DNA from 2 places in the Nisaea sp. genome. Region 1 is predicted to be linked to the other one. Evidence: predicted binding sites of a transcription regulator. Region 1 holds the regulator's gene; the other holds the start of a gene.
What was found. Region 1 encodes HrcA, which represses chaperone genes, less so after heat shock. Its sites were predicted from a motif close to GTTAGCACTCNCCNNNGGNGAGTGCTAAC; they were not measured.

Region 1 (14,608 bases):
CGGGGCGCCGCGGATACGCACATAGCTGATGACATTGCGGACATATTTGAGATTGCGCGCATGATTGACGACGCGCAGATGTTCCGCATTGTCCTGGGCCGTTCCGAAGATATAGACGGTGCCGTTGACCGTATCGATGTCATAGTTGATCGACTGGACCGCGCCATCGAACAGAAGCTTTGTTTCAAGCTGGGTTTCGATCCAGGTGTCGCGCGCCTTGTCGATGATGTCCGAATTGTCGACGACCTGAATTTCGTTGATCACCTCCCGGACACCATCGGCCTTCCAGGCAAGCCGCGCTGCTTCAATCCGGTCTTCCGGTTTCGCCACCGAGCCGGTCAGCAGGACGCGCCCGTCTTTGATGGAAAGCCCAACCGCGGAAAACAAATCGACATTGCTCTGGAACAGATAGTGATTGATCTCCGTACTGAGGGCGATGTCCTTGGCCGTTCCCTCAAGCCCGCGTTCCGACTGGCTTGCAGTTGCGGCGGTCGCTCCAGCACCGATGGCGACGCCGACGGGCGTGCAGGCGCCAAGCCCAAGCGGGGCGAGCAGGAGAAGCAGAATGAAAACGAGGCGATGCATCATCGGGTCACTCTATCGGTTGGGATCGACGGTCCAAGCATTCTGAATATGGCGAGGAATGCGCCAGTGTGCCACTGCGAAGAGGTCGAATCTAAGGCAATGGTTCGAGAGCCGGCTATCTCCGTGCTGGACCCAGAGGGCGGCGCGTTCGAGGCGTCGCCGTTGCGACATCGAAACGGCCTCGAGCGCCGCCGCTTCGGTTGGCCTTGCCTTCACCTCAATGATGGCGAGGACGCGGCCCCGCTCGGCGAGAATATCGATCTCTCCGACCTTCGTGCGCAAGCGGCTCGCCAGCACCCTGTAGCCTTTCAGGCGGAGGATCAGACGGCAGGCCCATTCGGCCAAGGCACCGTAGCGGAGGGCGCGGCGTTTGCGTTCCCTTTGGTTGCCCGGCTTTCCGCTCAGGTGGGACATCACCCGGCACCGTCCTTCAACTGCACGGCCCGGTCATAGAGCGTCTTGCGGGGCAGCCCGGTCTTCGCCGCTATTTCCTTTGCCGCATCCTTGACCTTCAGCCGGGTGAGGGCTTCCGTGAGCATGGCGTCCAGATCTGCTTCCTCGATCACGTCGTGCTGTTCCGGAGGGCCGAAAAGCAACACGGCCTCGCCCTTCGGCGGCTCGGTTTCCGCATAGTGGCGGGCGAGATCTTCAAGACGGCCCCGGTTCACATCCTCGAACCGCTTTGTCAGCTCCCGTGCGACGGCCATGTCCCGGGGCCCAAGAATTTCAGCGGCCACAGCCAGGGACTCGGCCAGCCTGCGCGGCGCCTCAAAAAATATCAGCGTGGCGCGCAGTCCGGAGACCTCTTCCAGAATACGGCGGCGTTCGCCCTGCTTGGTCGGCAGGAAGCCACCGAAGAAGAATCGGTCTGTCGGCAGTCCGGAGATGGAAAGCGCCACGATCGGTGCCGCCGGGCCGGGCACCGACGTTACCGGCGTGCCCTGGGCGGCGGCTTCGCGGACCAGCTTGTAGCCCGGATCGGAAATGGTAGGCGTACCGGCGTCGGTCACCAGTGCAATGCTTTTGCCCCCGGCAAGCAGGCGGAGCAGTTCGGGGCGGCTGCGCTCCGCATTGTGATCCTGGTAAGCGAGCATGCGGGCCTTGATGGCGAAACGCTGCAGCAGGCGCCCGGTGAGCCGTGTGTCCTCGCAGGCGACAATGTCCGCCGTGGCGAGGGTTTCCAGTGCCCGGCGCGAGATATCGCCGAGATTGCCGATTGGCGTGGCAACCAGAATCAACCCCTCGACAGGGCGTCCCGGGGCCTCGACAAGAAGCTCATTTTCCGGCTCTGGCGCTGGGGTTACAGCAGGGGTCACAATGGTGCCATCTTGCAGCGGTTTACTCTCGTCGCCGGCTTGATTAGCCTTTGGCGCCAAAGAGCGGGAGGAGATCTGAGGTGTACGAGTCTTCATACCGTACCGAAAGTGACTGGAGCGACAGTCGAGTTATGGGAGGAACCGGGCGGTTTCTCCAAGCCCTTTTCGCCAGCGCGGGTGGGGCCGGCCGACTTTGTCTGCTTCTGGTCTGTGTCGCATTGACGGCTTGCCAGACGCCGAATCCCCTTGCAGGCTTCGGGCAGCAGTCCAGCACTGTGCCTGCTGCGACAAGGGAGCCGCAACCGATCACCCCGCCGTCGGGCGTGGCGGGAACGGGTGCCGAGGCACCGGGTGCTGGCAAAGGGCCGGTGGTTCCCGAGACCGAGTTGTCGCTCGAGACTCCTGCCGTGCCGTTGCAGCTGGTTGAACCGGAAGGGTCGACTGTTGGCGTTGCCATGTTGCTGCCATTGAGCGGCGCCCGCGCTTCGGTTGGGCAGAGCATGCTCGACGCCGCGCAGATGGCGGTGTTCGACATTGCTGGCAACGATTTCAACCTAATGGTCTACGACACGCAAGGCACGCCCGAAGGTGCTGAGGACGCGGCCAAGCTCGCCGTTGCGGATGGGGCAAGGATTGTGCTCGGGCCGCTCTATGGGCGCTCCGCTGCCGCCGTCCGGCCGATTGTCGCGGCTGCGGGGATCAATGCCGTTGCCTTTTCCAACGACCGCACCGTGGCCGGAACACCGGTTCACCTGATGGGCCTGATGCCGGAGCAGCAGATCGAACGGGTGATCCGTTATGCCGTTCAGCGCGGGTACCGGCGGATCGGCTTGTTGCTGCCGCATGGCGGATATGGAGATCTGGTACTGGAAAGCGCCCGCGCCTCCGCCATCGCGTCCGGGGCCGAGATCACCCGGATTGCGTATTACGATGCTCTGGCCAGTGACTTCACCGAGACTGCCCGGTCCTTTGCCGAGTATGATAGCCGGCGGGAATCCCTGAAGATCCAGAAGGATGAGCTGGCAGGCCGGACCGATGAGATTTCCCGGCAGACCCTCGCGCGTCTGGAGGCGATGGATACGCTTGGCGATCCGCCCTATGACGCGATCCTGATCCCGGAAGGCGGCAATGTGTTGCGCACGATCGCACCGCTGCTCGCTTTCTACGATGTCGATACACGGCGGGTGAAGCTGCTTGGAACGGCACAATGGGAAGACCCGAGCCTCGGCACGGAGCCGAGTCTTGTTGGCGGCTGGTTCGCTGCTCCCCCGTCTCTTTACCGGGAGAATTTTGCGGTGCGGTATGAGGCTGCCTTTGGCAAGCGCCCGTCCGGACTTGCTGCACTTGCCTATGATTCAATTGCGTTGACCGTCTCGCTGCAGCGCGGTGAGAACGGCGCTAACTTTGGCGGCGCGGCCTTGATGTCCAAAGGCGGTTTTGTCGCGCTAAACGGCCTGTTCCGCTTTGTCGAGGATGGTACAAATCAGCGTGGACTTACGGTCTTCGAGATCGGCGACAGGGCGCTTGATGTGGTTGACCCGGCGCCGGAGCAGTTCACGGATCTAACGAACTAGGCTCCGGGATTGAGGATCAGGCCTCGTCTCCGAGCCGCTCGGTCAGCGCGGCGATGACTGCGTTCAGCCGCTGCCGCCCTTCCAGGGTCGCGGCAAGCCGGGTGTGCGGCGGCTCTATGTAGCCAGCGGCTTCCAGGTCCGAGAGCAGGCCAGCGCCGAACAGCGCCTCAAGATCGCGTCCGGCCTCCTGTTCCAGCCGGTCTTTCTCGATACCGTCGCGCAATCTGAGACCCATCATCAGCATTTCAGTCAGGCGTCCGGTTCGGCCGACAACTTCGTCCTCGGCAATGCCGTGACCCTGCTTGCTGACGCGGTCGAGCCAGATGGCAGGTGCCCGCACTGTTTGGATCGCTTTCGTAATGACCTGACTGTCAGCACCGTCGGTCCGTATCCGGGAATGGGCGCCTGGTCCGACGCCTGCATAGTCGTGATATCGCCAATAGACCAGATTGTGCCGGGACTCATCCCCGCTGCGGGCATGGTTGGAGATTTCGTAGGCCGGCATGCCTGCCAGCTCCAGCGCTTCCTGCGTCGCTTCGTAGAGCGCAGCTTGGGAATCGTCCTTCGGCAGTTTGATTTCGCCCTTTGCGTGGCGGGCGAAGAACGGGGTCTCAGGCTCAATGGTCAGCTGGTAGAGCGAAATGTGATCGACGGCGAGATCCAGCGCTTCTTTCAGCTCTTTGAGCCAGGCCGACACCGTCTGTCCCGGCCGGGCATAGATCAGATCGAATGACATGCGCTCGAATGTGTCCCGGGCGATACCGATCGCGCGCCGGGCTTCCGCTGCATCATGCGTACGGCCGAGGAATTTCAGATCCGCGTCGTTCAGCGCCTGGATACCGAGGGAGACCCGGTTCACGCCGGCTTCCCGGAAAGCGGCGAATTTGCCTGCCTCGACCGAGGTCGGGTTTGCTTCGAGGCTGATCTCGACCTGGTTTGTCCAGGGCCAGAGCCGTCGGATCTCGGAGATCACCGTATCCACCGTCTCCGGCTCCATCAGCGAGGGCGTGCCGCCGCCAAAAAAGATGCTGGAAACCGTGCGTTCCGGTGCCAATGCTTTGAAATATCTAAGTTCTTCAGTCAGCGCCGCGCGCCAGCGCGCATGATCCACTTTTGCGGAAACATGACTGTTGAAGTCGCAATAGGGGCATTTCGAGAGACAGAAGGGCCAATGCACATAGACCCCGAACGGCTCTGCCGCAGCAGCGTGGAGCCCGGTTTTATCCGGCACCGTTCGTCGCCTGGTCGAGGCCGACCTGCTTCAGAAGCTTTTCGAAAGCAATGGCCCTATGGCTGACGGAATGCTTCCAGGCTGCATCGACCTCGCCGAAGGTCTGGTCGTGGCCCGTGGGCACGAACATCGGATCGTAGCCGAAGCCATTGTTTCCGCGCGGCGGCCAGACCAGATCGCCGTGAACCCGGCCTTCGACCGACTCCGTATGACCGTCCGGCCAGCAGATGGTCAGGGCGCAGACAAAGGCGGCGGAGCGGTCATTGTTTCCGCTGGCTGCCTGCTTCTGTAATTCGTCTTCGACCTTTTGCATGGCTATGGCGAAGTTTTTCTCCGGTCCGGCCCAGCGGGCGGAATAGATGCCGGGATTGCCATCGAGCGCCGTAACACTCAGTCCGGAATCGTCCGCCAGCGCGGGCATGCCGGAGCCTTCGGCCGAGGCCCGCGCTTTCAGTTCCGCATTCTCGATGTAGGTTACGCCGGTTTCCTCCGGCTCCGGCAGACCGAGCTCCCCGGCCGACACCACCTCGATTCCGAGCGGGCCGATCAGAGCGCGGATTTCCCGGAGCTTGCCCTGGTTGTGACTGGCAATAACCAGCTTGGTCTCGGAGAAGGTACGGCCCATGGATCAGCTCCCGATTGCGGCTTTCTGCAGGTCCACCAGCTCACCGATGCCCTTGCGTGCGAGGCGCAGCATATCGGTGAAAGCCGCATCCTCGAACGGCTCGGCTTCGGCGGTGGCCTGGATTTCGACGATGCCGGCTGTGCCGGTCAGCACGAAATTGGCATCGGCTTCTGCATTGGAGTCTTCAGGGTAATCGAGATCCAGGACCGCTGTGCCCTGATAGATGCCGCAGGACACGGCCGCGACATGGTCTGTCAGCGGGATGTCCTTGAGGGCGCCGAGCTTGACCAGTTTCTGCAACGCGAGATGCAGGGCGACGAATGAGCCGGTGATTGCGGCTGTTCGGGTTCCGCCGTCGGCCTGCAGAACGTCGCAATCGACTTTGATCTGGCGCTCGCCCATGGCCTTCAGGTCAGTGACCGCGCGCAGCGAGCGTCCGATCAGGCGCTGGATTTCCTGGGTCCGGCCGCTTTGTTTTCCGCGCGCCGCTTCCCGGTCGGTCCGTGTATGGGTCGAACGGGGAAGCATGCCGTATTCGGCGGTTACCCAGCCGGAGCCGGAATTGCGCAGGAACGGAGGGACCCGATCGTCGACCGAGGCGGTGCAGAGCACGTGCGTGTCGCCGAATTTGACGAGGCAGGACCCCTCGGCATATTTGGCAAAGCCCGGCTCAAGCGAGACCGCGCGCATATGGTCGGCGCTGCGCCCGGAAGGGCGTTTGGCTGTTCCGGTCATGACAATACTCCTGTTTTCCGGCCATCACGTGGCCCAGGCGGTGCGAGTCTGCACCAGCCATTGAATGTGTCTGTTCGAAAGCGCGCGCAACCTACTATCGGGTCCGGGATGCGTCCATGACTTTGCTTGGCACGGGGCTTGGCACGGGCCCGGATGCGGGAAAGGGGGTGCCATGCATTCTGCCGCATTGACGGGCAGGGGGGCGCTCCCTAGATTCCAGCCATGGAACATATGTCAGGTATCGGTGCACTCAACGCCCGTTCGCGGGAAATTCTGCAGCACATTGTCGATACATATGTCGAGACCGGCGAGCCGATCGGCTCGCGCACCATTTCCCGGCGTATTGGCGACGTGCTGTCCCCGGCCACTATCCGCAATGTGATGGCGGACCTCGAAGAAGCCGGCCTGCTCTATGCCCCTCATACGTCTGCAGGGCGGCTGCCGACGGACCGTGGTCTACGCATCGTGGTCGACGGGCTGCTTGAAATTGGCGGTGATCTCACCGAGAGCGAGCGCGGAACGATAGATTCCATGCTCGGCGCCACCGGACGCGGCTACGATGAAGTCCTTGAGGAAGCGACCAGCGCGCTTGCCGGCCTCTCGGCCTGCGCCGGGCTGGTGATTTCCCCGAAATCTGACCCGTCCCTGCGCCACATTGAATTCGTGCCGCTGACGGCCGGCCGGGCGCTGGTGGTGCTGGTTAATGAGCTTGGCCTGGTGGAAAACCGGGTGATCGAGCTGCCGCCTGAAGTGCCGGCCTCGGTTCTGGTTCAGGCAACGAATTTCCTGAACACTCGCTTCCACGGCGCCTCGATTGATCAGGCGCTCAAGGATATCAAGGCGGAGATGGAGCAGCGCCGGAGCGAGCTGGACGAGTTGACGGCGCGGGTGGTCGAGAATGGCCTTGCCCTGCTTGCCGGTGGTGGACCTGATAGCGGATCGCTGATCGTGCGCGGCCAGTCCAAGTTGCTCGACGATGTGAATGCGGTCGAGGATCTGGAGCGGATCCGGCTTCTGTTTGATCAGCTTGAGCAAAAGCAGGGCATGTTGCGGCTGCTGCAGGCGACCGGGGATGCCGACGGGGTGCAGATTTTCATCGGCGCCGAGAACCAGCTATTCGATCATACCGGCTGCTCGATGATCCTCTCGCCCTACCGGGATACGAAGAAACGGGTGGTCGGCGCTATTGGCGTGATCGGTCCGACCAGGATGAATTACGCCCGCATCATTCCCATGGTCGATTATACGGCCCGGCTGATCGGTCGTGTCATCGGTTGATTGCGAGGCCCAGCCGGGGTAAAGCAGGCTCTGCAGGCCCGGAATGATTGATTTCCCGTTCCGGCCGCCCACATTTGGGCCTGACTTTCAGGATCTACAGACGAGAAAGAGCCGGGATTATGGCCGAAGACGACAAGAAAACAGAGCAGCACGCCAATCAGGACGCGGAGCCGCTGGTCAATCCGGATGACGGCATCATCGACATGGACGCCCTGACAGGCGGTGAAGCGTCACAGGAAGCGGATGCGGATTCCGATGAGGATAGTGAGGCCCAGCAGCTGAAAGACCAGCTGATGCGGACTCTGGCCGAGCTCGAAAACACGCGGAAGCGGGCGGAGCGTGACATCGCCCATGCGCGCAAGTTCGCCATTACTGATTTCGCGCGTGACCTGCTCAGTGCTTCCGACAATCTCCGCCGCGCCGTTGAATCAGCGCCGGAAGACCGGGACGAGCTGGATATCACACTGAAGAACCTGGTGATTGGCGTCGAGATGACCGAGAAGGAAATGCTCGGTGCGTTCGAGAAGCACGGCATCCGCAAGATCGACCCGATGGGCGAGAAGTTCGACTACAACCTGCATCAGGCGATGTTCGAGGTTCCGGATGCGAACAGTGAGCCGGGCACCGTGGTTCAGGTAATGCAGCCGGGTTACGTGCTGCAGGACCGGTTGTTACGTGCCGCGATGGTCGGGGTCTCGAAGAGCCCCGAGGCGCAAAAGGAACATGTCGACACAACGGCCTGACTTCAGATTGCAGGCCTGACCACAGAGCTGGGGCCTGATTCCAGAATTGGGGCCTAGCCGACCCGCGCCGGAAGCAAAGTTTCTCCGGCGGGGTCGTGGTTCTTCAGAGCATTCTTTGCCCGCTGCCGGTTTCCGACCGCGTAGCAATAGACGCAGCCGTGCGGGCAACTGTCGTAGCCCCCGATATCGCGGGATTCCGCACAGAGGCAGCCCGGGCGGTTGCCTTTCTGGCGGGACTTGAACGGCTGTCCTGCAATATCCACCAGACGTTCCGCGTCGATGCATCTTGCGGGCTTCAGGCCATCGGTGAGCAGGGCCGGCTGGGAGCAGAGCGTTGCTGTCATGCCGACGTCAGCCGCAAGAGCGGCAAGATCACCCAGCAATGCGATCTTCTCGTCCTCCGCCGGATCCCACCATGTGAAATCTGCGCGTTCGGCACTGTCATCCGTGTTCCGGCGGGTCTTGCGATAGATATGCGCGGCCGAGAGCGTGACCTCGTCGACGGAGCCGCGCAGCGTGGCGGCAAGCGCGGCAAAATTCTCGCGATGAAAATCGGCAGGCGTCAGGCTGGACCAGAACACCGGATCATAGCGCCAGACTACGGCGCGCGGCCCAAACCGATCCGCCAGCGCTCTGATATCGTCGAGCGCCGTTGTTACCGGGGGTACACTGGTTTCAAGCGCCGTGGGGTACCCCGTCACAGTATATTGCACCACGAAAGGCACGCCGTTCCCGGCAAGCCAGCCAAAAATGTCGCGCGCGGGCCGGGCATTTCTGGTCCAGAATACAAACCCGTCGACATCCTTTCCCGTCAGGGCGACCCGTGACGGCTTGCCTCCATAAGGATTGGGCACGACTGCATATCCGGCATCGAGCCTGGCCCGCAGCCAGTCACTGTAAAAGGCAGGGATATCGGTCCGGTAGCTTGCTGAAATGATCATCCGGGCGCAGATTCTCGAAAAATGATGGGTTTCATCCACATTCTGATGCGAAATCCTATTCCACTTGGTTGCAGCGCGGCCAGACCCCGCCTATATAGCGGGTTGCCAAACACACCAATCGGGAACGGATGCGGCGCTTTCATAAGGCCGCTGGCGTTTGCTGAAGGATGAGGAAAACATGAGCAAAGTAATCGGTATCGACCTCGGGACCACGAACTCCTGTATCGCGTTCATGGACGGCAAGGACGCGAAAGTCATTGAAAACGCTGAGGGCGCGCGCACCACGCCGTCGATGGTTGCCTTCGCTGAAAGCGGCGAACGGCTCGTCGGTCAGGCTGCGAAGCGACAGGCAGTGACCAACCCGGAAAACACCCTGTTCGCGATCAAGCGCCTGATTGGCCGCCGGTTCGACGACAAGGCCTCCAAACGCTTCAACGATCTCGTTCCTTACGAGGTTGTCGCTGGCGAGAACGGCGATGCCTGGGTCCAGAGCCGTGGCGAGAAGTACAGCCCGAGCCAGGTTTCCAGCTTCACCCTTCGTAAGCTGAAGGAAGACGCGGAAGCTTATCTCGGCGATACGGTCGACCAGGCCGTGATCACGGTGCCTGCCTACTTCAATGATGCCCAGCGTCAGGCGACCAAAGACGCCGGCAAGATCGCTGGTCTTGAAGTCCTGCGCATCATCAACGAGCCGACGGCAGCCGCGCTGGCCTATGGCCTCGACAAGAAAAACACCGGCATTATCGCGGTCTATGACCTTGGTGGTGGTACCTTCGACGTTTCCATTCTTGAAATCGGCGATGGTGTGTTCGAGGTGAAGTCGACCAACGGCGACACCTTCCTCGGCGGTGAAGACTTTGACCAGCGGGTCATCGATTATCTCGCCGACGAGTTCAAGAAAGAGAACGGCATTGACCTGCGCAAGGACAAGCTTGCGCTGCAACGTCTGAAGGAAGCCGGTGAAAAGGCCAAGATCGAGCTCTCCAGCTCGATGCAGACGGAAATCAACCTGCCCTTCGTTACCGCGGATCAGAGCGGTCCGAAGCACCTGAACATCAAGCTGACCCGGGCAAAGCTCGAAGCGCTTGTGGACGATCTGGTGCAGCGTACGGTCGACCCGTGCAAGGCGGCTCTCAAGGATGCGGGCGTCAGCGCCGGCGAGATCGACGAAGTGATCCTGGTCGGCGGTATGACCCGCATGCCGAAGATCGCGGAGACGGTGAAGAGCTTCTTTGGCCGTGAGCCGCATCGCGGCGTGAACCCGGACGAAGTCGTGGCGCTCGGCGCGGCGATCCAGGCCGGCGTTCTGAAGGGCGATGTCAAGGACGTCCTGCTGCTCGACGTGACCCCGCTGTCGCTCGGCATCGAGACTTTGGGCGGTGTCTTCACCCGTCTGATCGATCGCAACACAACGATCCCGACGAAGAAGAGCCAGACCTTCTCTACGGCTGAAGATAATCAGACCGCGGTTACCATCCGGGTGTTCCAGGGTGAGCGCGAGATGGCGGCGGACAACAAGGTCCTCGGCCAGTTCGATCTGGTCGGTATCCCGGGCGCTCCGCGCGGCATTCCGCAGATCGAGGTCACCTTCGACATCGACGCCAACGGTATCGTCAACGTGTCCGCCAAGGACAAGGCGACCGGCAAGGAGCAGCAGATCCGCATCCAGGCGTCCGGCGGTCTGACCGACGACGATATCGAACGGATGGTTCAGGAAGCGGAAGCCAATTCCGAAAGCGATAAGGCCCGGCGCGAGAGTGTCGAGGTGAAGAACCAGGCCGATAGTGCGATCCACGGCACGGAGAAGATGCTCGCCGATCACGGCGACAAGATCTCCGAGGAAGACCGCCGCGAGATCGACGAGCAAATGGCTGCCTTGAAGACAGCCATGGAAGGTGACGACGTCGCCGACATCAAAGCCAAGATGGATGCGCTCCAGCAGGCGTCGATGAAGCTCGGCGAGGCGATGTACAAGGCCTCGCAGGAAGCTGGCCCCGACGCGGCTGCCGGTGATGCTGGTGAGAGTGCCGGTGGCGATGACGGTTCTGCGGCGAGCGACGATGTCGTCGACGCGGACTTCGAAGAAGTCGACGATCAGAACCGCGACAACAAGTCCGCCTGATCCCAACGGTCCGGGCGAAGGAGCCGATGATACAGCGGCATCCTTCGCCCGTTTCCGACCAGGAACGGCAAACGGCAGATAGCTTTGCCGGACTGCCGACACCGTTGCGGGGACGATGACGCGCTATGGCTAAAAGAGACTATTACGAAGTTCTGGGGGTCGAACGCGGCGCTTCGGATGCGGAAATGAAATCCGTTTACCGCAAGCTGGCGATGCAGTACCACCCGGACAGAAATCCCGATAATCCCGAAGCTGAAGCCAAGTTCAAGGAATTGAACGAGGCCTATGACGTCCTGAAGGACGAGCAGAAGCGGGCAGCATATGACCGCTTCGGGCACGATGCCTTCGAAGGCGGTATGGGCGGCGGCGGCGGTGCTGGTGGCGCCGGGTTCGGTGGCTTTGCCGATATCTTCGACGAGATGTTCGGAGATTTCATGGGTGGCCGTCGCGGTGGCGGCGGTCGGCGTGGCTCGGACCTGCGCTACAATATGGCCATCAGCCTCGAAGAGGCCTTCAAGGGCAAGCAGACCGAGATCCATATTCCCAGCTCCATCCAGTGCGACGAGTGCAATGGTTCCGGTGCGGAAAAAGGCAGCGAGCCTGTCACCTGTACGACCTGTCACGGTCACGGCAAGGTGCGGGCCCAGCAGGGTTTCTTCACCATCGAGCGGACCTGCCCCCATTGCGGAGGTAACGGCACGCGGATTGAGAAGCCGTGCAAGAGCTGTGGCGGCAATGGCCGGGTTCAGAAGGAAAAGACCCTTTCGGTCAATATTCCGGCGGGTGTTGAGGACGGCACGCGTATTCGCTTGAGCGGAGAGGGCGAGGCCGGTCCACGTGGCACGACGCCAGGCGATCTCTATCTGTTTCTCGCAATCGCTGATCATCCGATCTTTCAGCGTGAGGGAGCGGATATCTACTGCCGCGTTCCATTGCCGATGACCACAGCCGCACTTGGCGGCCAGATTGAGGTCCCGACGATCGAAGGCGGGCGTGCCCGTATCACCGTCGGTGCTGGAACCCAGAGTGGCAAACAGTTCAGGCTGAAGGGCAAAGGCATGTCCGTGCTCCGAAGCCCGGCCCGGGGCGATCAATATGTCGAAGTGATTGTCGAAACCCCGGTCAACCTCAATAAGCGCCAGCAGGAGCTTCTCGAGGAATTTGCCGCCGGTCAGAACGAGAAGACCAGCCCGCAATCAGCCGGCTTCTTTGATCGGGTCAAGGAGCTCTGGGACGATCTCAGGGACTGATTTTATCTCAAGAGCACTTCGAGCGTTTGAACGCCGGCCCATTGGGCCGGCGTTTTTCGTATGGCCACGAGGCAGTCAGCTGTACGAGCTATCGCGGTCACGGCAAGGTGCAGGCCTGGCAGCGGTTCTTCACCGCAGGCGTTCTTCACCAATGAGTGGACCGCGCAGTCCGGGACGGGCCGACCAATAGCCGGTGTGATTGTTGAAACCCCGGTCAACCTCGATAAGCGCCAGCAGGAGATTTTCGAGGACTGTGTCACGGGCAGAGCGAGAGGACCTCCCTTGCAATTTGCCTGCTACTTTGTCCGGTTTACGGAACTCTAGGGCGATCTTAGGGGCTGACTTTACCGCTACGAGATCACATCGAGCGCTTGAGCGGCGGCCCAATGGGCGGCGATTTTCGTAGGGCCGCGCTCTAAAATGGTAGTTTGCCATACTATTAAAAAGCAGGGGATGCCCCCGGTATTCCCGGTATTATTTACCTCTAATTATCTGTTATTTCTGGATTCTATGTCGATCGCTGTTGCGATGGCACGACCCTCATGGCGAAGGAACTCCAGACCTGCGCGACGCACCGCCAGGGCGTAGCGCACTGTGAAGCGTTCGGTATTAGTCATGGATTGAAGGGGTAAGGCCAGAAGTGCCCGGATCTCTTGGTTGAGGGCTCCGGCCCTCTCCTCGATGAGCCTTACGGTCTCTTCCGGACCGGCGCTTTCCGAGAAATAGACAGCGGCCAAGAAATCGGACCTCAGTCGCTCACCCGCTCCTGCCTCCTGCACCTTCTGACGTAACATAGTACGCCCGAGGTCGGTAATGGCGAATGTTCGACTGTCGAGGGACCCATTTGCCGATCCAGTCTCGGTAATGGCGCCGCGCGCCTTCAGCTTGCTCAATGCCGGGTAGAGACTACCTGTGCTGACTGACTGGAAATGGGCAAAATCACTATTGATCCGGCGACGGACCTGATAGCCGTTCGCAGGGCTCTTCGACAAGGCGCCAAGGATAATATCACTGATTTCAAACATACTTTCAGCTCGATATATCAGGAAGAAAACGGAAAAGCGAGCCTTATGTTGCGTCGAGCCCGAGGGGCGAACAAGCAGGCTCGACAGGTGCGGGAAAGCAGGTTAGGACCATCAGGAGCAGTGGCAGACCATTCAGGAGAGCGTCGATGGGCACGACAAAGATCGGAATCATGGGGGTCGCCGGCTTTATGGGCCGGATGATTGCCAAACAGGTCCATGAGCACCCAAAAGCGGTGATCTCCGGCGGCACTGTTCTCCAGGGTAGTGCTGAGGAAGGTGTTGAAATCGCAACACTTTGTCAGTTGCACGGCGAGATGGTCAAAACTGTCTCTGACCCACGTTCAGTCATTTCTGCATCAGATGTGGTGATCGATTTCACGCTTCCCGAGGTGACCGTCGCGCATGCTCGGATCGCGGCCGAATGCGGCACGGCGTTCGTCGCGGGCACAACCGGCCTGACGCCGGAGCAGGAAGCGGATCTTGCCGAGGTGGCTAAAACCATCCCGCTGGTCTATGCGCCGAACATGAGCCTTGGGGTGAACCTGCTGTTCGACCTGGTGAAGAAGGTCGCGGCTGCTCTGGATGATAGTTACGATATCGAAATAGTTGAGATGCACCACAAGCGAAAGATTGATGCTCCATCGGGGACGGCACTCGGCCTTGGCAAGGCTGCGGCGGCGGGTCGGGGCGTTTCGCTCGCCGAGAAAGGCGTGCTGTCACGGGAAGGCATCACAGGGGCGCGTGAGGAGGGCCAGATCGGCTTCGCCACCCTGCGCGGCGGCGATGTGGTTGGTGAGCACACGGTGATCTTCGCCGGCCCGAACGAGCGGATCGAGCTTACGCACAAGGCTGCAAGCCGGGATATTTTTGCGGCTGGGGCCGTGCGCGCGGGTATCTGGGCCGCCAGACGCAAACCCGGGTTCTATTCCATGACGGACGTGCTCGGAATCTGACGCAAAAGCGCGTCAGGCGGACCGCACTTTCGCCAGAGCATCGGTGAGATTGTCGGCGAAATCCTGCTTTTCGGGGGGAGAGAGGAAGGCGCCTATCTCGAGTGCTTGCCCGTGGCTGCGCAACATCAGCCGATCCGGCCCCGTGCGCTCTTCCTCGACGCGGACATTCAGCCAATATGGTTGTAGCTGCTTTTGCATGACCTGGCGTCCACGCACGAAACGCTCGATCG
Region 2 (14,608 bases), on a different contig from region 1:
GATCAGTACCGCATCGGCCTTGTAGCCCCGCACCAGCGTCGAGAGCGCGCCATTGCCGGTGCATTCCTCTTCGATCACCGACTCGAAATGCACGATGCCGCCCGGGCGGTAGCCCGCACGCTTCAGGGCTTCCATGGCAAAAAGCGCGCTGACGGTGCCGGTCTTCATGTCCCCGGCGCCACGGCCATACATCCAGTCGCCGTCGATCTCGGCGCCGAACGGTGCCCGGGTCCACATCTTCTCCGGCCCGATCGGGACCACGTCCACATGCCCGTTCAGGATCAGCGATCTGCCTTTCGGATTTTCCGGCCGCCAGGAAGCGACGACGGTCAGGGCATTCTCGTAAGAGACATCGACGGGTGAAAATCCGGGATGTTTGGCAATCTCGTCGGGATCGATATGCCACATGTCCACGGCATAGCCGAAATCCCGTGCGGCACGGGCCATCAGATCCTGCGCCGACGCTTCCTGCCCGCGCGTCGAGGGGCAGCGCACCAGCTCCTGGCTAAGCTGTAGCTGCTCATCGAAACCTGCATCGACGGCACGTATGATTTCGGCTGCAACTGATTGTTCGGGCATGGGGATCTCCTATCCTTGCGGCAGAAGTATCGCCATGCCCGGACTGGAGGGACAAGCAGCCCATAGTCATCAGTGTGTTTCGCGATCAGCCGGAGCGGGTTTTTGCGCCGGACACCTCGAACAGCACCCAGATCGCGGCGGAGAGTGTCAGGGCGGCGCCGCCTTGGTGCGCGGCTCCTAATGTCACGGGCACCTGTGCGAGCAACGTCGAAATACCAAGCGCGACCTGGATCGCACTCATGCCGGCGAGGCTATGGATGGCAAGGCGGGTGCGCGGGGCGATGTCGGTGGCACGCATTGCCCGGACCAGCAACCAGACGATGCTGGCGAAGGTCAGGATGGCGATGATGCGGTGATTGAATTGCACCGCGGCCGGGTTTTCGAAGAAATTGATCCAGAACGGTTCGGCGAAGCCATAGTCCGGCGGGACCACATGGCCGTTCATCAAAGGGAAGGTGTTGTAGATCAGACCTGCGTCCAGCCCGGCGACGAAGGCTCCGGCGACAGAGGTGATAGCGATCAGATGCAGTGCCGCGACAGCATGGCGGCGGTACTTGCGGTTGGTCTCGGAGGGTGTCCGGATCAGCCCGAGCGTCGTCCGGATCAATGTGGCGAGGATCAGCAGGGCCACGCCGAGATGGATCGCCAGCCGGTACTGGCTCACGGCCGGATTGTCGACCAGGCCGCTCTTCACCATCCACCAGCCGATACCGCCCTGCAGAGCGCCGAGCAGAAACAGGAAGCCGAGCCGGGGATAGAGCGCCCGGCGGATATGGCCGGTCAGGGCCAGCACAAGGAAAGGGAGGGCAAAGGCGATGCCGATCAGCCGGCCCCAGACCCGGTGCAGATATTCCCAGAAGAAGATGTGCTTGAAGTCGTCGATGGTCATCCAGGCGTTCACCTTCTGGAACTCTGGTGTGTCCTGGTAGAGCGAGAAGACCCGGTACCATTCGGGCTCGCTCATTGGCGGCAGCCAGCCAATCAGCGGGCGCCATTCGACCATCGAAAGTCCGGACTCCGTCAGGCGCGTGATGCCGCCGATAACGATCATCAGGAACACCATGACGGCGACGCCGGAAAGCCACCAGGCAACGGGCCGGTCGGTTGCCGCATGTTCCGGCAGGGCCGGGCTGTAGGATCGACTGGACGCGCTCACTCCGCACTCCGCACTCCGTTCAGGACCGCTGGAATGTGGCGTTATTGCCCGGAAAGGTCAAACCGGTCGGTCGCGACGCTTCGGCGCAGGCTGCCGCGACTCAATGGGGCTTTGTTGCCATAATGACCCAGCCTTCGCCGACATCCCGTTCCGGAGCATCAGGGGGGGTATCGTCGTTGTTCACGGTGGCGGCGATCACCAGGCAATTCTCATAGGGACCATGGACTGACCAACCAAGTGCAGAAAGGTATGCTTTCCGCTTATCTGCCTGGCCTTCTGTCTGGCAAATCTCTGTACGCACTGTATTGGCCATCATACTGCTCCCTTGCAGTATTTGTCGGTGTCCGTCCTCATCTGCGCAGCGATCGCATTGGCCGGGCCTGGGCTGCGATCCAGATTGACCCGTACTTTTTCGGCGCTGTCGGATCCCTTAAATCTGGACTGGGTTGTGTTGTCGAGATTTGGGGTGTCGTCCACAAGTGCGTGCCAGCCAGCAATCTGTGCCGGCGTCATTGTTCCGATCCCCGGCGAGACACATGTGACGACACTGTTGATATTCTTCAAAGTGTTCGCGGCCGCATCGTTGGTGGCGCGATTTTCGATTTCAACCCTCAGTTTGGGAGCAAGAATTTCTGCCGCTTTTCCTGTCGCGAAAAACTGACGTAAATCCACGGAGGTCTCCAATGGGGCGCTGAAGTCGCCGTTCATCTCGATACGGGCAAGGGTAGATCCATATTTATCAACCTGGTCCTTCTCGCGACCCATGCTCTCGTTCAGAGGGATCACCGACATTTCCTTGCGCTTGTAGCCAAGGCTAATGGCGGTAGGGACTTCGGCCTGGAATTTAAGGTTGAGTCCGAATGACGTGCTCGTCCCGAAGAACATCGCCCGGCGTTTACCTTTGAGGTCGTTGGCGTTTCCGATTTTGGCTTCGGGATTACCACCGGTGGCGAGCAGAGCGGCGTTACCCGTTGCGTAGAGTTGGTTGATCTTCGGGCTGAAGAATGAGAGGTCCGCATCCAGATCGGATACGATCGGCGGGGTGCCGCCAGTCTCGACATATTGCGGGCCAGCGACGAATTCGTTGCGGTCATAGCCGATATTCCCGTTTCCAAGAACGGCATCGTATCCGATGTCGATCTGTGTCGCCGTCACGAACAAGACGTTTTCTTCCGCATTGGCGCAGGCTCCAAGGGCAAACAGCACCGCACATGGAATAAAATGTTTCCGATACGACAATCTTGCCATTCTTCCGTTCCCCATGAGTGACTACTCCCCGTTGATTGAGTGCGGTCGGGCAATCTCCGCAATCGGATTACCCTGGATCAGACTGTTGTTATTGATGGCGGCGAGCCCCACCTCGCCGTACCCGATGGTGATGTCGGTTTCGGTTTCGGATGCGATGATGGAAAATCCGTAGGTTTCGACGAAAACGACGGTCCCTGAATCTTTCCGCACATGCGTAGGCAGGGAGGTGTAGAGCACTAACCGATGACCTTCGATGGGCCGTGGTAGGGATGCATGATTATCCGCTGCCGGCTCGATCGTGGAAGGCAATGGGCACTCGCTTCTGAGTGCGGCGTCTCTGAAGCGCTGAAAGCCGATGCCACCCGAGATGGCGCCAAAGCCGGAATGAATTGCGATACCCAGGCTCGAGATCTCGACCGGGTGGAGCAGGTTGCAGGCTTGTTCTGTGATGCCAGTTGGTGTGGAGCGCACGAGGCTGGGACCGATCACCACCCGTTTGCCTGTGTCATCAATAAAACTGAGCGAACATGCGGTAAGGGCAGGCAAGATAAGCGCAGCAACAAGCCTGTGCGCGACACTTGCGCCGGGTAGAAAATGGCAAATACGTAGATCTTTGAACTCGGTCATGCGCAGTTATCATTTTCTACTTTACTGCGAACTTTGTTATTAAATTTTAACGTAAAGATCAATGGAATTTCGAAAAATATTTTTTTTGATATAGGAGGTGTACATGGATCAGTCGTTTATTTTGGCTGCACTGTTCCTTGAAGACCCGCCCGCAGCTTTGGAGCGGCAGGTGGCGAAATTCATTGATTACCTCTGATCGGGAGATGATAAACTGCTCAATCAATGCAGGCGAAACTCGACGTCCGCGTGGTTGAAGTTCGCCACTCCAGTCAGGGAGCCGGCGGAAATTTGTACGGAATGGATCGGGGCTTCGATATTCAGGCGCCAATGGTCGAGGAAGCGGCGCAGGCGGGGGAACTTAGGAATCACATCGTGGGTTTGCCAGATGAAGCTTTGCAGGAGATCCGGATAGTCCGGCATGCGGTAAAGGATCTCGGCGGTGGTCACGCGGCGCTCAAACAGAACAACTGGCTCGATCGACATATAGCGACTCCACATGTTGCGTCTGGGGAAAGCTTGGGTTAGAAACGCCTCACATTTCAATAAATAAATTAAATCAATGTATTAGCAGCGCTGCACGTGGATTGCTGCTTGTCTCTGGCATGTCGAGGCCTGAATTCGCTTGGCAATGCGCCGCGTGGTCACCATGTGTCCCGTCAGGATTCAATATGCTCCCGCCCAAGGGCGCCGGACTCAGCTTTTTTCCTCACGTTCGGTGCCATTTCCTTGACAGTTGAAGTGCCATTCCTTACATCGTCAGCACTCGCCAATGGTGAGTGCTAATAATTTGGGTTCGCCATGGCGAGCACTCAATAGAAACGTCACTCAGAGATGAGTCATTCGGAGGTTTTGGCATGAAATTCAGGCCATTGCATGACCGGGTCGTAGTCCGTCGCCTTGAAGGCGAGGAAAAAACGGCCGGGGGCATAATTATTCCCGATTCCGCCAAGGAAAAGCCGATGCAGGGCGAAGTCGTCGCTGCCGGCACTGGCGCGCGCGATGAGAACGGCAAGGTACAGCCGCTGGACGTCAAGGCAGGTGATGCCGTGCTGTTCGGAAAATGGTCGGGTACGGAAGTCAAGATCGACGGCGAAGAGCTGCTGATCATGAAAGAGTCCGACATCATGGGTGTTCTGGAATCCTAAGAAAGGGCTGATCCATCATGGCTGCTAAAGAAGTTAAATTCGGCACCGACGCACGGACCCGCCTTCTGGCTGGTGTCGACGTGCTCGCGAACGCCGTCAAGGTTACGCTCGGCCCGAAAGGCCGTAACGTTGTTCTCGACAAGTCCTTCGGTGCCCCGCGCATCTCCAAGGACGGCGTGACCGTTGCGAAAGAAATCGAACTTTCAGACAAGTTCGAAAACATGGGCGCACAGATGGTGCGTGAAGTTGCTTCCAAGGCGAACGACATCGCTGGCGACGGCACCACCACTGCTACAGTTCTGGCTCAGGCCATCGTGCGCGAAGGCTCCAAGGCCGTCGCCGCTGGCATGAACCCGATGGACCTGAAGCGCGGCATCGATCTGGCGATCGAAGCTGTTGTGGCTGACATCGAGAAGCGCGCCAAGAAAATCTCCACGACTGATGAAGTCGCGCAGGTCGGCACCATCTCCGCCAACGGCGAAGTCGAAATCGGCGCAATGATCGCCAAGGCGATGGAGAAAGTCGGCAACGAGGGCGTCATCACGGTTGAAGAAGCCAAGTCCCTGCACACCGAACTCGACGTTGTCGAGGGCATGCAGTTCGACCGCGGCTATCTCTCCCCGTATTTCGTCACCAACGCTGACAAGATGACCTGCGAGCTGGAAAGCCCGTACATCCTGTTGCACGAAAAGAAGCTCTCCAACCTGCAGGCTATGCTGCCGGTTCTCGAGCAGGTCGTGCAGTCCAGCCGTCCGCTGCTGATCATTGCCGAGGACGTCGAGGGCGAAGCCCTGGCGACCCTGGTCGTGAACAAGCTGCGTGGTGGCCTGAAGGTCGCTGCCGTCAAGGCTCCGGGCTTCGGCGATCGCCGTAAAGCGATGCTGGAAGATATCGCCATCCTCACCGGTGGCACCGTGGTCAGCGAAGACCTCGGCATCCAGCTCGAAAACGTGTCCCTGGAAATGCTCGGCACTGCCAAGCGCGTCCAGATCACGAAGGACGAAACCACCGTTGTCGACGGTGCCGGCGAGAAGACCGACATCGAAGCACGCTGCAACCAGATCCGGGCCCAGGTCGAGGAAACTTCCTCCGACTATGACCGTGAGAAACTGCAGGAGCGTCTCGCGAAGCTGGCTGGCGGCGTTGCCGTTATCCGCGTCGGTGGTGCTACCGAAATCGAGGTGAAGGAGCGCAAGGATCGTGTCGACGACGCGATGCATGCAACCCGCGCCGCGGTTGAGGAAGGCATTGTCCCGGGCGGTGGTACCGCTCTGCTCTATGCCGTGAAGGCGCTTGCTTCCCTCAAGACGGATAACGAAGACCAGAAGATCGGCATCAACATCGTGCGCAAGGCCATCCAGGTCCCGGCACGTCAGATCGCTGATAACGCCGGTGAAGACGGCGCGGTCATCGTCGGCAAGATGATGGAGTCGAAAGACAGCGACTGGGGCTTTGATGCGCAGAAGGGCGAGTTCACGAACCTCGTCAAAGCCGGCATCATCGATCCGGCCAAGGTTGTGCGCTCTGCTCTGCAGAATGCCGGTTCCGTTGCTGGTCTGCTGATCACCACGGAAGCCATGGTTGCCGAAAAGCCGGAGCCTAAGGGTGCCGGTGGCGGTATGCCGGGCGGCGGCATGCCTGACATGGGCGGCATGGGCGGCATGGGCTTCTAAGCCAAGCCTCCAGATACCTTTACGAGAAACCCTCCAGGGCTTGCCCTGGAGGGTTTTTTTGTGCCGTTTGTTGGTCCTGTGCCGGTCAGGAGAGGCCCGTGCTGGCGACGATGTACAAGCCGAGGATGAGGACGCCCGCGAAGAAAACCTGCCGGAAGCGGGCCTCCGACAGATATCCGCGGATCTTGCGTCCGAGCACCATCCCGAGGACGGCGGGGATCAGACCGAGTGCGGATGCGAGGCCGAGCTCCGGGTTGATATGCGTGCCGTGCCCGAGCGCGAGGGCCAGAGCCGCCGTGGACAGCATGAACAACATGCCCATGGCCTGAACCAGCATGTCCCGGTGCATTCCCATCGCCTGTAGATAGAGCACGCCCGGAACCATGAAGGAGCCTGTCATTCCAGTCAGGATGCCATTGGTTATTCCGAACAGCGGGCCGCTCTGGAACGCGGTGCGCGCCGACATCGAAAACCGGAAGCCGGCAAGGCCGGTGGCGGCATAGGTGATCAGCAACAGGCCGAGCTGGGCGGAGAGATAGGATAGATCAATGCGGCTGAGGGCCTGGGCGCCGATCCAGATCGTTACCGTGGCCGTGAGCAGAAAAGGCCAGGTCTTTCGCAGGATTTCCCGCATGTGCCCGCCGACGGCGGCTTGCCAGAGATTGGTCGCCAGTGACGGGACGATGAGCAGGGCCATGGCGCTGGGCAGATCGAGCAGCAGCGTCATCAGGCCGAGCGTGATGGTGGGAAGCCCGAGCCCGATCACGCCTTTGACCGTGCCGGCGAGGAAAAATGTCGCGGCGGCCGCGGCGAGAAGCGTTGGGTCTTGCATGGCCTCAGTCTAGCCGGTCTTGCCGGCGCGGCAATGCGCGGTGTCAGATCAGACCAAGGGCTCGGCATTTTTGCAGGCAGGCATCCGGCCCATCGAAGAGATGTGTCTCGAAGCCGAGCGCCTTGGCGGAAGCTATATTCGCGGCACTGTCATCGATGAAGAGCGTGCGTTCCGGGGTGATTCCGAACCGGTCGATACAGAGCTGGAAGATCGCCGGGTCCGGCTTCTTCATGCGTTCGGCGCCAGAGACCACGACGTCCTCAAATTCGTTCAGGAAGTCGAACCGCCGGCGCGTATCGTTGAAAGTCTCGACACCGAAATTCGTCAGCCCGTAGATCCTGGTGCCTGCCGCTTTCATCTGCCGTTTGGCGGCGACGACGGGCTCGATCGCGCCCGGGATCATCTCCTGGAAACGCTCATAGAAGGCCCGGATCTGGCAGGCATGTTCCGGGTGTTGCGGGATCAGTATCGCGATCTGCTCCTCCGGGCTGCGGCCGAGATCATGCTGGACGTGCCAGTCCATGGTGCAGACGTCCGTCAGGAATCGGGTCACGCGCTCTTCATCGGCGGAGCCGTCTTCTTTCATGAAGATGCTGCGATAAAGGTGACGGGGATCCCATTCGATGAGGACGTTTCCAACATCGAACAGAACGGCGTCGATGGCCGTCATTATTGTTCCTTCCGGCTTTCGGCGATCTCAAGAATGAGAGAGGAAATGTTCAGGTCGCCCTGGGAGCTGTCCAGGAGGGATTGCCAGTGCTCGGCATTGTTGGCGAGCCCTTTCAGGTCCATGCCGACCGTGCGGGCCAGCTCCAGTGCCTGATTGGCCAGCTCAGCCTGCTCGCGAACGGTGCGGCCGGCCCGAAATTCGCGGTCGGCCATGCGGCGCCCGCTTTCCGACAGTACGGCACCGCCTACAGCACTGTCGGCGAGGGCCGCCAGCAAGGCGTCGGCTTCGACCCCGGAGGCAGCGGCCAGCGCCAAGCCTTCAGCGAGGGCCTGGACCATCTGGCCATGGATGGCGGCTCCGCAGGTCCGGATTGCCTGACCCGAGCCGACCGGTCCTGCATGCAGGACTTTGGTTCCGAGAGCATTGAGGAAGGGCCAGATCCGGGCGAGCGCCATGTCGGTGCCGCCAATGGAGATGGTTCCGCCCAGCGCGGTTTCGGTCACCGGTGCGTCGAGCCAGATACGGCCGCTTTGCCGCACACGATCTGCGAATTTCCGGGTCGGCTCCGGCGGGGTTTCGCCGATATCGACGATCAGGCCGTCCGGTGGTGTCCCGTGCAATACGCCATAGCGATCTTCTTCCAGGTCGAACACGACCCGTTCGAGTGCCGCGTCGCTGTTAACGGCGATCAGGGTTGCTTCGGTGTAGCGGGCAACATCGCGGGGACAGGGCTCGACCTCGATCAGGGGATGGGCTTCCCCAAGCGCGGCGGCTTTCTCTGTGTTCTGGGTCCAGACATGCAGGCGCGCACCTGCATCCGTCAGTTTGCGGGCGACTGCGAGGCCGCGCCGGCCGAGGCCGACGAGACCAATTCTGCGTCCATCGAGCGGTTTTGGGGCTGGCATGATGCCGCCCGTCTCCTCAGGGTCTAGCGTAGCGCGCGGCGGATCCGCGCTCGATCGCCGCGGCGGTCAGCCGGTCGACATTGAGTTCATGGCGGAGCATTTCGAGAAACCGCAGTTCTTCCTGGGTTGCCGTGCCATCGGCAGCGACGACATCGCAGGCCAGAGCGTATGCGGTCGCGCGGAGTTTCTCCGGCAAGGTACGCTTGATTTGGTCGACAGCGGCATCAAGGCCGTCCGTTTCACTCAACAGATCGATCGCCGAGCTGGCGATCTGACCGAAATTGCCGGTCTCGAAATCCTGGAAGATTGGCAGCACGTTGATGATCTCGCCGATCGTGTTCAGCTCTTCGTCATCGACATTGCCGTCTGCGGCCGCACTCAGGACCATGGCATAAATCAGGGCGGAGTGGGTTGTGATCATCGCTCGCCTGGCTCTCTAAATTACGTGTACGCCCAAGGATATAGCGGCTCACGACCATTAGCGATACCCCGGAGTGGGGCTGGCGGTGCAATTCCGCACGGCTCCGGATCAGTGTCGTGGCACAACGCATCTTCCTTGTGCTTGGTTCTCGGCGCTAGTCTGGCTTTGGAACAAGGCACAAACGAGGCAGATGGGGGTCGATGCTGTGGCGAAATTACCAGAAGATCCGTTCGAAAAGGGCGGCATAGTCGGGTTTGCGGAGGATCTCCGTGCCGGCCGGACCAGCAGCGAGGCCGCTACGCTGGCCTGTCTTGAGCGGATCGATGCGCTTGATAGCAAAATCGGCGCCTTCCAGCATGTGGCCGCCGAAAGCGCCTTGCGCACCGCCCAGGCGATGGATGGCCTGTTGCGTGCGGGTACCGATCTGGGCCCGCTGATGGGGGTGCCGATGGCGGTGAAGGACATCTATGCCGTCGAGGGCATGCCGACCACGAACGGCTCCCTGATCGAGTCTGCGGACATCACCGGCCCCGAGGGCAGCTACGTGAAGTCCCTGAAGCGCGGCGGTGCCGTGGTCCTTGGCAAGACCAAGACCGTGGAATTCGCCCTCGGTGCGACCGGTGTCAACGAAGCGCGCGGCACACCCTGGAACCCGTGGGATCTCGATACACACCGCTTTCCCGGCGGCTCTTCCAGCGGTTCAGCGGCCGCGACGGCGGCCGGAATGTGTGCCTTTGCGCTCGGCTCGGACACCGGCGGCTCGATCCGCATTCCGGCGGCGCTCTGCGGTCTGTTCGGCCTGAAGACCAGTGTCGGCCTGATCCCGACCGACGGGGTGTTTCCGCTTTCGCCGACGCTCGACAGTCTCGGGCCGCTTTGCCGAACTGCGGCGGATGCGGCACTTGTCCATGGCGCGACCTCCGCCATACCGATGCCGCAGCCAGCGGCGGCAAGTGCGTTGCGCCTCGGGGTGCCGCGGGACTTCTTCTTTGAGGATCTTGACGATGCGGTCGCCGGTTGCGTGGAGAAGGCCCTTGCGGCGCTCCGCGAGGCGGGCGTGGAACTGGTCGAGCTGACAGCGGAAGATCTGCCGGACCCGCGTGAGCGGGAGACGGTTTTCCCGACCATTGTCGGCCCGGAAGTGCTTGCAAGCCTCGGCATTGACCGGTTCACCGCCGGGCGGGACGGGATGGACAGTGTGACGGCAATGCGTGCCGCTATCGGGCTGGATGTTTCAGCGGTCGATTATGCCCTGGCCTGTCGCCGACACGCGGCGTTGAAACCGCTTGCTGACAAGGCTTTGCGCAATCTCGACGGGATTGTCATGCCGGCAACGCCAATGGTCGCGATGCCGCTTGCCGATCTGCAGGCGCCGGAAGGTGCCGCGCGTTCGATGGCGGCGTCCCGCAACACGCAGCCGGGCAATCTCTGGAACCTTTGCGGGATTTCCCTGCCGGTGCACCAGTACGGCTCGGGCCTGCCGGTGGGCCTGCAGATCCTTTGCCGTCACGGCATGGATGCGCATGCTCTGTCGGTCGGTCTTGCTGTCGAGGCCATCGTTGGCCGACCGGGATCGCCGGTCCTGGCCGCCGTTGTCTGACGGAAGGTTGGCTAGCCGGGCCTAGTGCCCGGTGCCGACCTGTCCGGTCTTGAGGTCATAGTCGGTCGCAACGCCGTAAGTCGGATCTTCATCGTCGCGCTCTTCCACGAGCTGACCGGCCTTGCCGAGAAGGATCTTGCAGTCGCGGCTCAGATGCCGGAGCTGCAGCCGCTTGCCGAGCTCGTCATAGCGCGTGGCGAGGCTTTCGATGGCCTGCAGGCCGGAATGGTCGACGACGCGGGAATTCATGAAGTCGATCACCACGCGGTCGGGATCTTCCTTTGGCGTGAACTGGGAGAGGAAGCTTTCCGTCGAGCCGAAGAAAAGCGGTCCTTCCAGGCTGTAGATCTTGGCTCCGGAGACATCGATGCCCGAGACGGCATGCATCCGGGTGGCCGCGTTCCAGGCATAGAACAAAGCTGACAGGATCACGCCGACGATCACCGCGACCGCGAGGTCCGTCATCACGGTGACGGCGGTGACGAGCACGATCAGCAGTGCGTCCTTGCGCGGGATGCGGCGCATGATCATGAGGCTCTTCCAGGCGAAGGTGCCGATCACCACCATGAACATCACACCGACCAGGGCCGCCAGCGGGATCTGCTCGATCAGGCCGGAGGCGAACAGGATGAAGCTGAGCAGGAACAAAGCGGCCGAGATGCCGGAGATCCGGGTGCGGCCACCGGATTTCACGTTGATCACGCTTTGCCCGATCATGGCGCAGCCGCCCATGCCGCCGAAGAACCCAGTCACCGTGTTCGCGATGCCCTGGGCCAGACATTCCTTGGAGGCGCCGCCCTTGGTCTCTGTCATGTCGGCGACGACGTTCAGGGTCAGCAGGCTCTCGATCAGGCCGATGGCGGCGAGGATCAGGGAATAGGGCAGAATGATCTGCAGCATCTCGAGCGACAGCGGCACCATCGGGATATGGAAGGCCGGCAGGCCGCCCTTGATGCTCGCCAGATCGCCGACCCGCGGCAGGTCCAGATTGAAACCGATGACAATCAGCGAGACGATGCCGACAGCGGCAAGCGGTGCCGGAATGAATTTGGTAATGCGCGGCACCACGTAAATCAGCGCCATGGTGAGCGCGGTAAAGCCGAGCATGAGATAGAGCGGCTCGCCGGTCATCCACTCCATGCCGCCGTCCGGTGTCTTCATCTTGAACTGGCCAAGCTGGGCCAGGAAAATGACGATCGCGAGGCCGTTGACGAAACCGAGCATGACCGGATGCGGTACCATGCGGATGAATTTGCCCCAGCGCATGACGCCGGCGATCATCTGCAGCAATCCCATCAGCACGACGGTGGCGAACAGATATTCGACGCCATGCCGGATCACCAGATCGACCATGACGACCGCCAGCGCGCCTGTGGCGCCGGAAATCATGCCCGGGCGGCCGCCGATAAGGGCGGTGATGAGACCGACGATGAAGGCCGCGTAAAGACCGACCAGCGGATGCACATGCGCGACGAAGGCGAAAGCGACGGCTTCCGGCACCAGTGCGAGGGCAACGGTCAGGCCTGCCAGGACATCAGCCTTGAACTGGAGCGGGGTCAGCTTTTTGTCCCCGTCGTTTTTTCCTGTCATGGAAGACATAAGCGATTTCATCGCTGGCAACATGGGAGCGCGTCTCATTCGTTAGCTTTGGTTTCGGGGAGTCCGACGCTCACTCTTCCGTCCCCGGGCGGTTTCTCCGGGCACGCAGGAGAGAGCATCATCTGCCGCACTTATTACAGAATCGCACGATTGTCTCAATGGAATTGTGCAACGCAACATTGCATGCGTGGCTTGCGCGACTCAGGATGCTTTTAACGAACTATCTGAAATTAATGAACTTTAAATTAATAGGGGCCAGTTTGTGTTGCCGGTGGGGTGGGGCGGATTTGCAGTTGCTCACCTTCCGGACCGCTTGCGGGGTGTGGTCAAGCAGCCGTAATGCTCTGGAATTTCCTTTGATCCGGCAGCCCGGACGCGAACGTAAGAGGTCATAAACTTCGGAGCCTGATCATGCGCTGTGTAGAATGCGAACATGTCGACGAGATTGTTTTTGACCGGACCAGGTGTTGGTTTCTGTTGCCGACGTCAGATGCGCGCGACCGCCTGCTCGTTATGTTGCGCCGCAAGGAGATTGAGCCAAACAGCGTAGAGGCGAACTGCATCGAGATAACAGTGCCGGGCTCACGGATGGATGGCGTGTTGACGGCAATCTTCGGGGAACTGAACAAGAAGGAACTGCAGGAAACGCGGGTTCTGACGACGGCTGGCGAAGCACCGACACCTCTGGAAATAGGCCGTGTGATGCCGGCAGACGTGTTCGTCAACCGGGTCAAGGGAGCCTGGCTCGTGGAGGCGCTTGAAGCCGAGAGTTACGACACCTGGTACCAGCCTATTGTTCATGCCGACGCGCAAGCGGATGCGCCGCCATTTGCCCTCGAAGGGCTGTTCCGCATGCGTGACGCGAGCGGCAACAATATCCCGCCGGGTTATGTTTTCCAGCTCGCCGAACATGCGGGGCTGTTGTTCTCGCTTGATATTGCGGCACGTGCGAGCGCCGTTTCGCGTGCGGCCAAGAGTGGGTTCAAGGGCCAGTTGTTCGTGAATTTTAACCCATCGAGCATCTACGATCCGGCCTATTGTCTCAGAACCACGGCATCGACGATATCCGACCTTGGGCTGAAGCCCGGAGATATCACATTTGAGCTGACGGAGACGCACCGTATTCAGGATAAGGATCACCTGAAAGGCATTCTCGCCTTCTACCGGCAGGCTGGCTTCAAGGTTGCTCTGGACGATATCGGGTCAGGCTGGTCCGGTCTCAATCTGCTGCATGAAGTACGGCCGGACTTCGTCAAAATCGACATGGATCTGGTGCGGGACATAGATCGGGATCCGCTGAAGCAGTCGATTGTCGGACATTTGATCTCGATATCCCGAGAGCACAATATCGCTGTCATCGCAGAAGGTATTGAAACCGAGAGCGAAGCCAAGGTCCTGCGCGAAGCGGGCGCGGACTATCTGCAGGGATATCTTTTTGCCCGTCCGGCGCCGATCGAGGAGCTATCCCTGTAGTCCAGGCCAGCAAGGTGCCGTTCATCCTGCTGCGAAATCGAAGATATCCTCTTCCTGCGCATTGTGAATGCGAACCAGGGCGTCGACGGATTCAATGATCCGCTGGGCGTCCCGGATCAGGTAGCGGTCTGCTTCCTCCTCGCCGATGCCGGTCACCAGCCGGTCGAGCAGGCGGCCGAGATGCTGGATTTCCCGGTGGGCCCGGCTCATCGCCGCCAGTCCATGCGCGTTGCCCAGATGAGGAACGAGCTGTGGGTAGACGGTGTCTTCGTCTTCTCGCTCGTGCGGCACGATCTCATCATTGATAATGCGGTTGGCGTCGGCGATATGGGCCACCGCTTCGATGCCCTGTGCGTCGTCCAAGGCATCCGCGTGGGCGCGCAGCTGGTCGAGCCAGCTTTCGACTTCCTCGTGCTCCTTGCGCAACAACCGGGCCGCTTCCTCTGGCAGGCTCGACCGTATACCGAGGCCTGGAGGAACCAGTGCACGAAGCGCATTCAGGATCACGGCGACATCGATCCCTTCCTGCAGAATAGCGCCCGCGACCGGGGTCAGGTGGCCGGCGGCGGCGAAACCCATGGCGATCAGCGACAGCGCCATGCCCGCGATGATGCTTTCGATGGCGATACGCCGCGAGCGTTTGGCAATGGCAATCGCATCCGCAACACGGTCGAGCCGGT

Region 2: the regulator HrcA is predicted to act here: its motif matches at 4,366-4,394, upstream of groES (co-chaperone GroES).

Annotation. Positions count from the first base shown of each region.
Region 1 is NZ_JAXMNY010000004.1:426,659-441,266, forward strand. Features, by position in the region: gene VOI22_RS18385 (BON domain-containing protein) at 1-588, opposite strand, end outside; gene VOI22_RS18390 (YraN family protein) at 598-999, opposite strand; gene rsmI (16S rRNA (cytidine(1402)-2'-O)-methyltransferase) at 999-1,901, opposite strand; gene VOI22_RS18400 (penicillin-binding protein activator) at 1,982-3,475, shown strand; gene hemW (radical SAM family heme chaperone HemW) at 3,492-4,706, opposite strand; gene rdgB (RdgB/HAM1 family non-canonical purine NTP pyrophosphatase) at 4,696-5,331, opposite strand; gene rph (ribonuclease PH) at 5,335-6,066, opposite strand; gene hrcA (heat-inducible transcriptional repressor HrcA) at 6,298-7,344, shown strand; gene grpE (nucleotide exchange factor GrpE) at 7,464-8,087, shown strand; gene VOI22_RS18430 (DUF1848 domain-containing protein) at 8,141-9,028, opposite strand; gene dnaK (molecular chaperone DnaK) at 9,207-11,150, shown strand; gene dnaJ (molecular chaperone DnaJ) at 11,276-12,400, shown strand; gene VOI22_RS18445 (PadR family transcriptional regulator) at 12,889-13,425, opposite strand; gene dapB (4-hydroxy-tetrahydrodipicolinate reductase) at 13,572-14,378, shown strand; gene VOI22_RS18455 (DUF2244 domain-containing protein) at 14,391-14,608, opposite strand, start outside.
Region 2 is NZ_JAXMNY010000002.1:467,385-481,992, reverse strand. Features, by position in the region: gene VOI22_RS11885 (ArgE/DapE family deacylase) at 1-579, opposite strand, end outside; gene VOI22_RS11880 (COX15/CtaA family protein) at 665-1,735, opposite strand; gene VOI22_RS11875 (hypothetical protein) at 1,836-2,048, opposite strand; gene VOI22_RS11870 (hypothetical protein) at 2,048-2,983, opposite strand; gene VOI22_RS11865 (hypothetical protein) at 3,005-3,610, opposite strand; gene VOI22_RS11860 (Usg family protein) at 3,830-4,093, opposite strand; gene groES (co-chaperone GroES) at 4,465-4,755, shown strand; gene groL (chaperonin GroEL) at 4,773-6,428, shown strand; gene VOI22_RS11845 (sulfite exporter TauE/SafE family protein) at 6,514-7,260, opposite strand; gene VOI22_RS11840 (HAD family phosphatase) at 7,304-7,930, opposite strand; gene VOI22_RS11835 (NAD(P)-dependent oxidoreductase) at 7,930-8,835, opposite strand; gene VOI22_RS11830 (tellurite resistance TerB family protein) at 8,852-9,256, opposite strand; gene VOI22_RS11825 (amidase) at 9,447-10,856, shown strand; gene VOI22_RS11820 (SulP family inorganic anion transporter) at 10,878-12,455, opposite strand; gene VOI22_RS11815 (EAL domain-containing protein) at 12,867-13,928, shown strand; gene VOI22_RS11810 (heavy metal translocating P-type ATPase) at 13,950-14,608, opposite strand, start outside.